Regions from separate parts of the Streptomyces malaysiensis subsp. malaysiensis genome, predicted to be linked through region 2. Evidence: riboswitches for the same ligand, from Rfam matches in the RefSeq annotation. Region 2 holds a riboswitch; the other holds the start of a gene.
The links. A riboswitch is a leader RNA that binds a small molecule or an ion and turns the genes downstream of it on or off. The one in region 2 is predicted to bind glycine.
Positions count from the first base shown of each region.

Region 1: it holds a riboswitch for glycine, as region 2 does, so the genes downstream of both, gcvT (glycine cleavage system aminomethyltransferase GcvT) here and gcvP (aminomethyl-transferring glycine dehydrogenase) in region 2, are expected to answer to the same signal.

Region 1 is NZ_JBEZNG010000001.1:135,537-141,727, forward strand. It holds gene AB0E24_RS00590 (enhanced serine sensitivity protein SseB) at 1-611, opposite strand, end outside; gene AB0E24_RS00595 (AAA family ATPase) at 888-1,586, opposite strand; glycine riboswitch at 1,755-1,866, shown strand; gene gcvT (glycine cleavage system aminomethyltransferase GcvT) at 2,038-3,165, shown strand; gene gcvH (glycine cleavage system protein GcvH) at 3,338-3,718, shown strand; gene glyA (serine hydroxymethyltransferase) at 3,744-5,009, shown strand; gene AB0E24_RS00615 (L-serine ammonia-lyase) at 5,199-6,191, shown strand, end outside.
Region 2 is NZ_JBEZNG010000049.1:36,352-42,542, forward strand. It holds gene gcvP (aminomethyl-transferring glycine dehydrogenase) at 1-1,839, opposite strand, end outside; glycine riboswitch at 1,905-2,029, opposite strand; glycine riboswitch at 2,031-2,128, opposite strand; gene AB0E24_RS44470 (PRC-barrel domain-containing protein) at 2,264-2,581, shown strand; gene AB0E24_RS44475 (DNA polymerase IV) at 2,557-4,119, opposite strand; gene AB0E24_RS44480 (MerR family transcriptional regulator) at 4,268-4,894, opposite strand; gene AB0E24_RS44485 (bifunctional nuclease family protein) at 5,062-5,535, opposite strand; gene ftsR (transcriptional regulator FtsR) at 5,588-6,191, opposite strand, start outside.

The sequences.
Region 1 (6,191 bases), on a different contig from region 2:
GCCGGCTCGCCGCCCTCGACGCTGGCCAGGGCGCGCCGGGCGGTCCGCACCCCGGTGTCCTTGGCGAACTCGATCCCGGCGGCGGCCAGGAAGTCCACCGGCTCGTCCTGCCAGTCCGGTTCGAAGAGCCGCACCCGGCCACCGGGCGCCAGGCCGTCGAGCTCGGTGCGCCCGGCGCGGCACAGCTCCCGGACCGCGGGCGGCGGCAGCGGTACGACCACCGCGCCCCCGGGGTTCACCGCGATGCCGAGCTGGGGCGGCAGCCCGCGGGCGAACTCCACGGCCGGGGCGACGGTGAAGGACATATGGGAGCCGACGAGCTGGAGGAACTGCTGCTCGGAGCTGAACACCGGGACATACGCGCCGCCCTCGATCTCCATCGTGGGCAGATCGAGGCTCGGGCTGTCCGGGCCCCCGCCGTTGGGCAGCGGCACCCAGATATGGCTGCGGGAGAGCGTCTCGACGATGCGCGCCCCGGCTCCGGGGACGTCGATCGAGGCGGCCATCACCTCTTCGAGCTCATTGCCGGGAAACGCCGGATGCGCGGCATACGCACCGCCGGGGAATCCTCCGTGATCCGGGGCCATACCGTACTGCTCCGGGAAGCTCATCTTCGTCCAACCGCCATCTCGTCCGACCTGCCCAAAGCACCCTAACGGCTGGATGGCCCAGGGCCAGCGGGGCGACGGCATCTCCACAGCACTTCCCCACCTCGCCCGGCCGGGCCGCCGTGACGGCGAGTGACGCCCCGTGGCCGATTTCCGGCCACGGGGCGTCTGACGCTCCCTCACCTCACCGGGGAGCCGCCCGGCGAGCCGCCCGGGGTCCGCTCGGGCTCCCCCGGGGTCCGCCTGGGAGACCGGCCCCACTCGCCCCGGGGCCGGGGCTCATTCGAAGGAGATGCAGCGCAGCGCGCTCGCGGTCGACCGGTCCAGCAGCACCGCGGAGGCGCACCCCTCCGGCGGCCGCCCCTCCTCGATCCCGGTGATCAGCCCCCGCATGGCGCGCAGATGGCGGCCGAAGGCATAGCCGGAGACCCCGCGGCCGCGGGCGGCCTGGCCCTCCAGGGCCACCGCGCCGTCCACGTCCAGCAGCACCATATGGAGGCTGCGGCCCCGGCGCCGTACGTCCCGGGCCAGCCAGCGGCGGACCCATGGCAGCGCACCGCAGTCGTGGACCACGACGCTCACGTTCGAGCGCAGCGCCCGGCGCAGCCCGGCGTAGTGGGTGTACCGGACCAGCGGGCGGTAGAGCGCGTACGGCAGCCAGCCGGGCAGCCGGCGCTCCCACGCCTCGCGGGTGTTCTGCGAGTCCACCCTGATGACGACCGAGCCCGTCTCGTCCAGGAGCGGCACGGTCCGGTTGATCAGCGTGCTCTTGCCACTGCCCGGCAGCCCGGAGGCGACCAGCACGTCCCCCGCCGGAAAGCGGAGCTCCCGCGTGCCCGCGCCGCCGTCCCGCGCCTCGTCGCGCAGATCGTGCACCGGGGCTCTTCGGCCGGGGCGCGCCGTCGACCCGGAGGGGGTGCGGCCACGCCGCGCCGGCAGGAGCCTCCGTGTTGTCGCGTGCGTTTCCTGCCCATGCACCGTGATCGTCCTCCCAGGTCGGTCAACGCTGCTCGTACCCGCAGAGTGTCAAGAAAAGGTAATGTCCATCAAGGCTGCCTCCGCCGGGCGCCCTCAGCCCGCTCGGTTCGGGGCTTCCCTTCTCGGCCATACATGCGATGATGTGGCCGCAACTCCATACCGGCCGTTTGAATCCGCGCGGGAGAGTCCTTGGTCACCGGCATCCATGCCGGGCGTCCAGGGCGCCGAAGGAGCAAGCCCTCCCTTGAATCTCTCAGGCCCCTGATACCGCGCGGACGAGGCAGATCTGAAAAGCGGGCCGCGCGGGCGCGGCTCCACCCAAGGTGCAAGCCGGGCCCCTTACGGGCGTCACGGCGAACCTCTCAGGTTCCGATGACAGATGGGGAGGACGCACGCGTCCTTGCCGTCCGTCCACGCCGTAGCGCGACCCCGACCTTCTGGAGCCTGAATCGTGACCGACGCCCCGCCCACCCCACGCCGCACCGCGCTGGACGCGCGGCACCGTGCGCTCGGCGCCACCATGACCGACTTCGCCGGCTGGGAGATGCCGCTGCGCTACGGCAGTGAGCGCGATGAGCACACCGCGGTGCGCACCCGCGCCGGGCTCTTCGACCTCTCCCACATGGGTGAGATCTCTCTCATCGGCCCGCAGGCCGGGCAGGCCCTGGACCACGCGCTGGTGGGCCGGCTGTCCGCGCTCGCCGTCGGCCGGGCCCGCTACACCATGATCTGCGACACCGAGGGCGGCATCCTGGACGACCTGATCGTCTACCGCCTCGGCGACGAGGAGTTCCTGGTGGTGGCCAACGCCGCCAACGCCCAGGTGGTGCTGGACGCGCTGACCGAGCGGGCGAGCGGCTTCGAGACGGCCGTGAGGGACGACCGCGACGCGTATGCGCTGATCGCCGTCCAGGGGCCCGAGTCCCCGGGGATCCTGAAGCGCCTGACCGACGCCGACCTGGACGGGCTGAAGTACTACGCCGGGCTGCCCGGCACCGTCGCGGGCGTCCCCGCCATGATCGCCCGCACCGGCTACACGGGCGAGGACGGCTTCGAGCTGTTCCTGGCGCCGGACGACGCCGAGCGGGTCTGGGACGCACTGACCGAGGCCGGGGCGCCGGTGGGCCTGGTGCCCTGCGGGCTGTCCTGCCGGGACACCCTGCGGCTGGAGGCGGGCATGCCGCTGTACGGGCATGAGCTGACCAGCGACACCACCCCCTTCGACGCGGGGCTCGGCCGGGTGGTGAAGCTGGACAAGCCGGGCGACTTCGTCGGCCGCCAGGCCCTGGAGGCCGCGTCCCGCCAGGCGGACACCGTCAGCCCGCGCACCCTGGTCGGCCTGATCGCCGAGGGCCGCCGGGTGCCGCGCGCCGGATACGCGGTGGTGGCCGCCGACGGCTCACGGATCGGCCAGGTCACCTCGGGCGCGCCCTCGCCGACGCTGGGCAAGCCGATCGCGATGGCGTATGTGGACGTGGAGTACGCCAAGCCCGGCACCGAGGGGGTCTCGGTGGACATCCGGGGCACCCGGGAGCCGTACGAGGTCGTGGCGCTCCCCTTCTACCGGCGCGAGCGCTGAGCGGGCCCCGGCCCGTGTCCTCTCGGCGTCCTCCGGCCCACCGCGTCCCATCGACGTCTTCCGGCCCGCCGCGTCCCCTCGGCGCCGTGACCCCATCGGTGTCCCCGGCGTCTCGTCCCACCAGCTAAGACCCGTTTCCCAAACACTCCCCCGTATCCAGGAGAATCGGACCATGAGCAACCCCCAGCAGCTGCGCTACAGCAAGGAGCACGAGTGGCTGTCGGCCGCCGACGAGGACGGCGTGTCGACGATCGGCATCACCGAATTCGCGGCCAACGCGCTCGGCGATGTCGTCTATGTCCAGCTCCCGGACGTCGGCTCTGCCGTCACCGCCGGTGAAACCTGCGGAGAGCTGGAGTCCACCAAGTCGGTCAGCGACCTGTACGCGCCCGTCTCCGGTGAGGTCACCGAGATCAACGAGGACGTGGTGAACGATCCGGCGCTGGTGAATTCCGCCCCCTTCGAGGGCGGCTGGCTGTTCAAGGTGCGGGTGGCGAACGAGCCGGAGGAGCTGCTCTCCGCCGACGAGTACACCGCCTTCGCCGAAAACTGACCCTCCTCTTTCGATCGGGACCTCGATGTCGCTTCTCAACAGCTCCCTGCACGAGCTCGACCCGGACGTCGCCGCTGCTGTCGACGCCGAACTCCACCGCCAGCAGTCCACCCTGGAGATGATCGCCTCGGAGAACTTCGCTCCGGCGGCGGTGATGGAGGCCCAGGGCTCGGTCCTGACCAACAAGTACGCCGAGGGCTACCCCGGCCGCCGCTACTACGGCGGCTGTGAGCATGTCGATGTGGTCGAGCAGATCGCCATCGACCGGGTCAAGGAGCTCTTCGGCGCCGAGGCGGCGAACGTCCAGCCGCATTCGGGCGCACAGGCCAACGCGGCCGCGATGTTCGCCCTGCTCTCCCCCGGCGACACCATCCTGGGGCTGAACCTGGCGCACGGCGGCCATTTGACCCATGGCATGAAGATCAACTTCTCCGGCAAGCTCTACAACGTGGTGCCCTACCACGTGGACGCCGAGACCGGTCTGGTCGACATGGACGAGGTCGAGCGGCTGGCCAAGGAGCACCGCCCCAAGCTGGTGATCGCGGGCTGGTCGGCCTACCCCCGCCAGCTGGACTTCGCGGCCTTCCGCCGGATCGCGGACGAGGTCGGCGCGTATCTGATGGTCGACATGGCCCACTTCGCGGGTCTGGTGGCGGCCGGGCTGCACCCCTCGCCCGTACCGCACGCCCATGTGGTGACCACCACCACGCACAAGACCCTGGGCGGTCCGCGCGGTGGCGTGATCCTCTCCACCGCCGAGCTGGCCAAGAAGATCAACTCGGCGGTCTTCCCCGGTCAGCAGGGCGGCCCGCTGGAGCATGTGATCGCGGCGAAGGCGGTGTCCTTCAAGGTCGCGGCGAGCTCGGCCTTCAAGGAGCGTCAGGAGCGCACCCTGGAGGGCGCGAAGATCCTCGCCGAGCGCCTGACCCAGCCGGATGTGCGCGAGGCGGGCGTCGCCGTGCTCTCCGGCGGCACCGACGTCCATCTGGTCCTGGTCGATCTGCGCGACTCCGAGCTGGACGGGCGGCAGGCCGAGGACCGGCTCCACGAGGTCGGCATCACGGTCAACCGCAACGCGATCCCGAACGATCCGCGGCCCCCGATGGTCACCTCGGGTCTGCGGATCGGCACCCCGGCGCTGGCCACGCGCGGCTTCACCGCGGACGACTTCCGCGAGGTCGCCGACGTGATCGCGCAGACGCTCAAGCCGTCCCACGACGCGGAGGCGCTGAAGGCCCGGGTCACCGCCCTGGCCGACAAGCACCCGCTGTACGCGCACCTGTCCAAGTAACCCGGAGTAACCCCCGACGTGACCCGGACACGGGGGGCGCGCCCGCGCCGGCGCGCCCCCGCCGCACCAGCCCGACACGGCGCATAGGCACGGCGCATACGCACGGCCCGCACGCACGGCCCGCACGCACGGCCCGCACGCTTCCCGGCGGGCACACGCTTCCCCGGCGTGCAGATGAAGGAGTCCCCAGTGGCCATTTCCGTATTCGACCTCTTCTCGATCGGCATCGGCCCGTCCAGTTCGCACACCGTCGGCCCGATGCGGGCCTCGCGGATGTTCGTCCGCCGGCTGAAGAACGAGGGCCTGCTGGCCCACACCACCTCCGTCCGTGCCGAACTCTTCGGCTCGCTGGGCGCCACCGGCCATGGCCATGGCACCCCGAAGGCCGTGCTGCTGGGCCTGGAGGGCCACTCCCCGCGCACCGTCGACGTCGAGACCGCCGACGACGAGGTGGAGCGCATCCGCTCCACCAAGCGACTGCGGCTGCTCGGCGCCGAGATCGGCCCCGGCCAGGAGATCGACTTCGATCCGTCGGCCCAGCTGATCCTGCACCGCCGCCGCTCCCTGCCGTACCACGCCAACGGCATGACGCTGTGCGCGTACGACGCCGAGGGCCATCCGCTGCTGGAGAAGACGTACTACTCGGTCGGCGGCGGCTTCGTGGTGGACGAGGACGCGGTCGGCGAGGACCGCATCAAACTCGACGACACCGTCCTCACCCACCCCTTCCGCACCGGCGACGAGCTGCTGCGGCTCTCCCAGGAGACGGGGCTGTCCATCTCCGCCCTGATGCTGGAGAACGAGAAGGCGTGGCGCACGGAGCAGGAGATCCGCGCGGGCCTGCTGGAGATCTGGCACGTCATGGAGAAGTGCGTGGCCCGCGGCATGTCCCGGGAGGGCATCCTGCCCGGCGGCCTCAAGGTCCGCCGCCGCGCCGCCACCGCCGCCCGCGCCCTGCGCTCCGAGGGCGACCCGGCCCCCCGCGCCATGGAGTGGGTGACCCTCTACGCCATGGCGGTCAACGAGGAGAACGCGGCCGGCGGCCGGGTGGTCACCGCCCCCACCAACGGCGCGGCGGGCATCATCCCCGCCGTCCTGCACTACTACACCCGCTTCGTCCCCGGCGCCGACGAGGACGGCGTCATCCGCTTCCTCCTCGCCGCGGGCGCCATCGGCATGCTC
Region 2 (6,191 bases):
GGACGGGATCAGGCAGACGGTGCGTCGGGTGTCCCCGTTGGCCCGGTGGTAGGCGCGCACCGCCAGCAGACCGGCGAGTTCGCCCTGGGAGCCGGCGTTCGGCTGGAGCGAGACCTTGTCATAGCCGGTGACCTCGGCCAGCCGCTCCTCCAGCTCACGGATCAGGGTCAGATAGCCCTGGGCCTGCTCGGCCGGTGCGAAGGGGTGCAGCGCGCCGAACTCCGGCCAGGTGACCGGCTCCATCTCGGTGGTCGCGTTGAGCTTCATGGTGCAGGAGCCGAGCGGGATCATGCCCCGGTCCAGGGCGTAGTCCCGGTCCGCCAGGCGGCGCAGATAGCGCAGCATCGCGGTCTCGGAGCGGTGCTGGTGGAAGACCGGGTGGGCCAGATAGCCGTCGTGGCGCAGCAGGTCCGCGGGCAGCGCGTCCGGCGCCGAGGCGTCCAGCTCGTCGATGCCGGGGATCCCGGCCGCGTCGCCGTTCCCGCCGTCCACCCCGAAGGCGGACCATACGGCGGCCAGCTGCGCACGGCCGGTGGTCTCGTCGCAGGCGATGCCCACATGGTCGGCGTCGGTGTGCCGAAGGTTGACCCCGGCCTCGCGGGCCGCGGCCACGACCTCGGCGGCCCGGCCCGGCACCCGCGCGGTGAGGGTGTCGAAGAACGCGCCGTGCACCACCTCGACACCGCCGGCCCGCAGCCCCTCGGCGAGCACGGAGGCGTAGCGGTGGGTGCGGCGGGCGATCCCCGCGAGCCCGTCCGGGCCGTGGTAGACGGCGTACATCCCGGCCATCACGGCCAGCAGCACCTGAGCGGTGCAGATGTTGCTGGTGGCCTTCTCCCGGCGGATGTGCTGCTCACGGGTCTGCAACGCCAGCCGGTACGCCTTGTCGCCGTCGGCGTCCACGGAGACCCCGACCAGCCGGCCGGGCAGGTTGCGCGCGTAGGCGTCGCGCACCGACATGAAACCGGCGTGCGGTCCGCCGAAGCCCATCGGGACGCCGAACCGCTGGCTGCTGCCCACCGCGATGTCCGCGCCCAGCTCACCGGGCGAGGCGAGCAGGGTGAGCGCGAGCAGATCGGCGGCGACGGTGACGACGGCGCCGAGCTCATGGGCGCGCTCGATGACCGGGCGCGGATCGCGCACCGCGCCGGAGGCGCCCGGGTACTGCACCAGCACACCGAAGATCCCGCGCTCGGCGATCTCCTCCGGAATGCCCTCGGCCAAGTCGGCGACGACGACCTCGACACCGGTCGGCTCGGCGCGGGTCCTGATGACCGCGACGGTCTGCGGCAGACAGTCGGCGTCGACCAGGAAGACACCCTCCTTGACCTTGCCGACACGCCGCGACAGTGCCATCGCCTCGGCGGCCGCGGTGGCCTCGTCCAGCAGCGAGGAACCGGCCGTGGGCAGCCCGGTCAGATCGGCGACGACGGTTTGGAAGTTGAGCAGCGCCTCGAGCCGGCCCTGGGAGATCTCCGGCTGGTAGGGCGTGTAGGCGGTGTACCAGGCGGGGTTCTCCAGCACATTGCGCAGGATCACCGGCGGGGTGTGGGTGCCGTAGTAGCCGAGGCCGATCATCGACGGCAGCACCTGGTTGCGGTCGGCGAGTCCGCGCAGCTCGGCGAGGACCTCCGGTTCGCTGCGGGCCGGAGGCAGGGCGTTCAGCGCCTCGGTGCTCTTGATGACGTCCGGTACGGCGGCCTCGGTGAGCTCGTCCAGCGAGCCGAAGCCGACCTGGGCAAGCATCTTGGCCTGAGCCTCGCCGTCCGGGCCGATATGGCGCTGCTCGAACGGAGTACCGCGTTCCAAGTCGGAGAGTGCGATGCGATGGGCGGTCATCTGCGGGGGCCTCCTGGTCTGTAACGACCGACGAGGGGCACCACGGCGCGGGTGCCCGGACGGCCTCCCCCTCTGTCATCTCAACCTGAGAGCTTCACCGGCCCACATACCGCCTGACCGGTTTTCACCGTCGGTGAGGAGGGGTCCCGGAGCTCTGCTCGCCCGTGGCCCACCCTGCTTTCCAGAGTGACCTCACCCGCACGGTACGTGTGCCTGAGAGATTCCGGGGAGGGTTTGCTCCTTCGGCGCCTCCGACAGCGTCGGCGGAGGACTCTCCCGCACGGGGTTCACAGTCACAGTCAGCGTATCAGCGGTTCTGCCGCGGGGGACGGCCGCCGGTGTTCGAGTGGCCGAGCGCGGCGATGTGGCTTTTTGTAGGTATCAATGGCCACTTGCCACCTGCTTGCCACCTGTGGGAGAGACCGTGCAGACCGATATCGACCCGCGGACCCTGATCGGCCGCAAGGCATTCGACCGCGAGGGCGCCAAGATCGGCACCGTGGACGAGGTCTATCTCGACGACGCGACCGGCGAGCCCGAATGGGCGGCGGTACGCACCGGGCTGTTCAGCCGGGACGTCTTCGTACCGCTCGAACCGAGCGAGGTGGTCGGCGACACCCTGCGGGTGCCGTACGAACGGGCGCTGATCAAGGACGCCCCGGACTTCGGCGTCGGGCGCCACCTCTCCCCCGAGCAGGAACTCCAGCTCTACCACCACTACGGCCTGGACGTCACCGGCTGACCCGGCCCCTGACCGGGCCCACCACCGGCACCCGCCGACCCGTCCGGGCCTTCGGCCTCCCGCGGGCCTTGGCCCATGCCCTCCGCGGGATCCGCGGTCCCGTCCGGGCTCGGGTCCGCGGCCTCCCCCTGGGGCGCCGGGCCCGGCCCCGCGTCCGGCCGCAGCAACGGCAGCGGTTCGGACGGTTCAAGCGCCGGGTCGTCCACGGCGAACGTCCGTACCCGCCCCGGCCGCGACCACGGCTCCTCGAAGCGCACGGTCACCCGGCCCACCCCACTGCCCTGCACCCAGCCCGCCCCGTACTCGGTATGCCGCACATCGGTGCCCGGCAGCCAGTGCCGTGGCTTCCCAGCGCCCTCAGACGCCTCTTCCGCGCGCTCTCCCACGGCCTCCGGTCTCTCGGGGCCCGGCGGGTGCCCCGCGCCCTCCAGGGCCTCGTGAGCGGCTTGGGCTGCCTGGGCTGCCTGGGCTGCCTGGGCGAAGAGATCCTCCTGGGTGTAGTCCGCCAGACCGCTGACGCCGACGCCCAGCAGCCGCACACCCGCCGTGGTGTCCACGCTGTCGATCAGCCGCGCCGCGGCCTCCCGCACCACCCCCGGATCGTCGGTCGGCCCGCGCAGGGTCTCCGAACGGGTGAGCGTGGAGAAGTCGTACCGCCGCACCTTGATCACGACCGTCCGCCCCGAGCGGCCCGCCTCGCGCAGCCGCCGCACACAGCGGTCGGCGAGCCGCGCGATCTCCAGCTGCACCCGGGTGCGATCGGTGACGTCGACGTCGAAGGTGTCCTCGGCCGAGATGGACTTGGCGTCCCGCTCGGCGACGACGGGCCGCTCGTCCCGGCCCTCGGCCATCAGGAACAGCGAGGTGCCGTGGGCCCGGCCCAGCAGCCGCACCAGCTCGGCCTCGCCCGCCTCCCGGGTCTCGGCCACGGTGTGGATCCCGGCCCGGCGCAGCGTCTCCGCCGTGGCGGGACCCACGCCCGGGAGCGTACGGACCGACATGGGGCCGAGCAGATCGCGCTCCGTCCCGGGCTCGATGATCACCAGACCGTCCGGCTTGGCCTGCTCCGAGCCGATCTTGGCGAGCATCTTGGACCCGGCGAGCCCCACGGATCCGGTCAGCCCGGTGACCGCCCTGATGTCGGTCCGCAGCCGCTCCCCCACGGCGCGCGCCGCCTCCACGGTGGCCTCGGTGCCGCCCGCCTCCAGATCGACGAACGCCTCGTCCAGGCTCAGCGGCTCCACCAGGGGCGACAGCGTGTGCAGCAGGCGCATGACCGAGTCGCTCACCTTGCGGTAGAGGGAGAAGCGCGGGATGAGGAACGCCGCGTTCGGACACAGGCGGCGGGCCTGGGCCATCGCCATGGCCGAGTGCACCCCGAACACCCGGGCCTCGTAGGAGGCCGTGGCGACCACGCCACGCGGCCCCAGGCCCCCCACGATCACCGGCTTACCGCGCAGGCTGGGCTTGGCCGCCTGCTCCGCCGAGGCGTAGAAGGCGTCCATGTCCAGATGGAGAATCGTCGGCGCACCCCTCACATCTCCGATGCTGCCGCACACCACCGACAATGGGCGGCCCGAGGGCCGGGGACGGGGCCCGGAGGCGCCGATCGGCGCCTCTTAGGGGTGCTGGGCGAGAACGCGAGGGGCGCGGCGAGGGGACGAAGCGGAAGGCCGAACGGACTGCTCAACCGGCCCGGTTGCGGCGCGCCGCGAGCTCATCGGCGGGGTTGGGCCGGATCAGCGTCTCACCGGTGTCCACCCGCTCGCCGTGCAGCTGGGAGAGCGCGCTCTCCACATCCCGCCAGACGACGCCCACGGCGATCCCGAAGACGCCCTGGCCGCCCTGGAGGAGGTCCACGACCTCATCGGGCGAGGTGCACTCGTAGACGGTCGCGCCGTCGCTCATGAGCGTCATCTGGGCCAGGTCGTCGAGCTCCCTGGAGCGCAGATGCGCCACCGCCGCCCGGATGTTCTGGAGCGACACGCCTGTGTCCAGCAGCCGCTTCACGATCTTGAGGACGACCACGTCCCGGAAGCTGTAGAGCCGCTGGCTGCCCGAGCCGTAGGCCGGCCGGACGCTGGGTTCCACCAGCCCGGTGCGGGCCCAGTAGTCCAGCTGGCGGTAGGTGATGCCCGCAGCCGCGCATGCGGTGGGTCCGCGGTATCCGACCCGCTCCGTCCCCCCCGCGGCGGGCTCATGCGGCGGTGCGGCCTGTGCCGCGACCCGAGCCTTCACTGCCGGATCGGCCGATGCGCTCCCCTGGAGCGTGTACGGACCGCCGGCCGCCGTGCCGTCGCCGGTGCTTCTCACGCCGACCTCCGTCCTCGACCTGCCATCTTGAAGGTAGGCAGTCACCCGGGGTGCGTCAACGATCGCCACACTCGGCACGCCGAGTGATAATCACCCTAAGGGTGGTTTCCCGTGTCCCTCGTCCGGGAAAGGCTACTCGAATGCGCGAGCGAGGACCGGCATACCGTCTACTGGCTGCTGGTTCCGAAGTCCTCGGGCGAGATCTGGTCGAGGAACTCGCGGAACTTCTCCACCTCGTCCTCCTGCTCGTCCGGGATCGCGATACCGGCGTCGTCCAGCACGCCGTCGCTGCCGTAGATCGGCGTTCCGGTGCGCAGCGCGAGCGCTATGGCGTCGGACGGCCGGGCACTGACCTCCACGCCGCTGGCGAAGACCAGCTCCGCGTAGAAGACCCCCTCGCGCAGATCCGTGATCCGGACCTCCGTGAGCTGCTGGCCGACCGCTTCGAGTACGTCTTTGAAAAGGTCATGGGTCAGCGGGCGCGCCGGAGCCATGCCCTGCTGAGCGAAGGCGATCGCGGTCGCCTCACCTGGTCCGATCCAGATGGGGAGGTAGCGGTCGCCTCCCACTTCACGCAGGAGCACGATCGGTTGGTTGGAGGGCATTTCCACCCGGACACCCACGACGTCGAGCTCGTTCACACAGCAACCCTAGGACGTGCCCGGCCGGTTTGGATAGTCGGGGCCCGGCCGGTCACCGCTCCTGGGCCCTCAGAGCCGACCGCACCAGGGCCGCGTGCAGCTGTACGGAGAGCGTGGCGAGCTCCCGCGCACTGGCCTCCGCATGCGCTCTGGTCTGCGGGTTTCTATGCAACCGCAACGGTGCGACCACCTGCTCGACCATTCCGGCCTCGCGCTCGGCGGAAGCCTTCATGATTCGCAGATGACGTGGTTCCAGGCCGAAACGACCGAGTTCGGCGATGAGCCGGGCGACGGTCACCGACTCGATGTCGTAGCCGCCGTCCGCGCTCGGCGCCAGCAGCCCGTACGACTCCCATTCGGCCAGCTCCACCTCGCTGACCTCGGCCGTTGCCAGCAGCTCCGCACGGCCGACCCGGGCGGCCGTGGGGCCGTCCTGAGCCGCCTCGGCGCCGCCGTCGAGCGACCCCGGCTGCCGGGCTCCCTGCGAAGCGGCAGGAAGCTGCAACTGTTCCCCGCGCTCCAGGGCGTCCAGATGCTCCCGGATGACCTTGAGCGGCAGGTAGTGGTCACGCTGCATCCGGAGGATATGGCCGAGCCGCTCCACATCCCGCTGGCTGAATTTGCGATAGCCGGACGGTGTGCGCCGCGGCTCCACC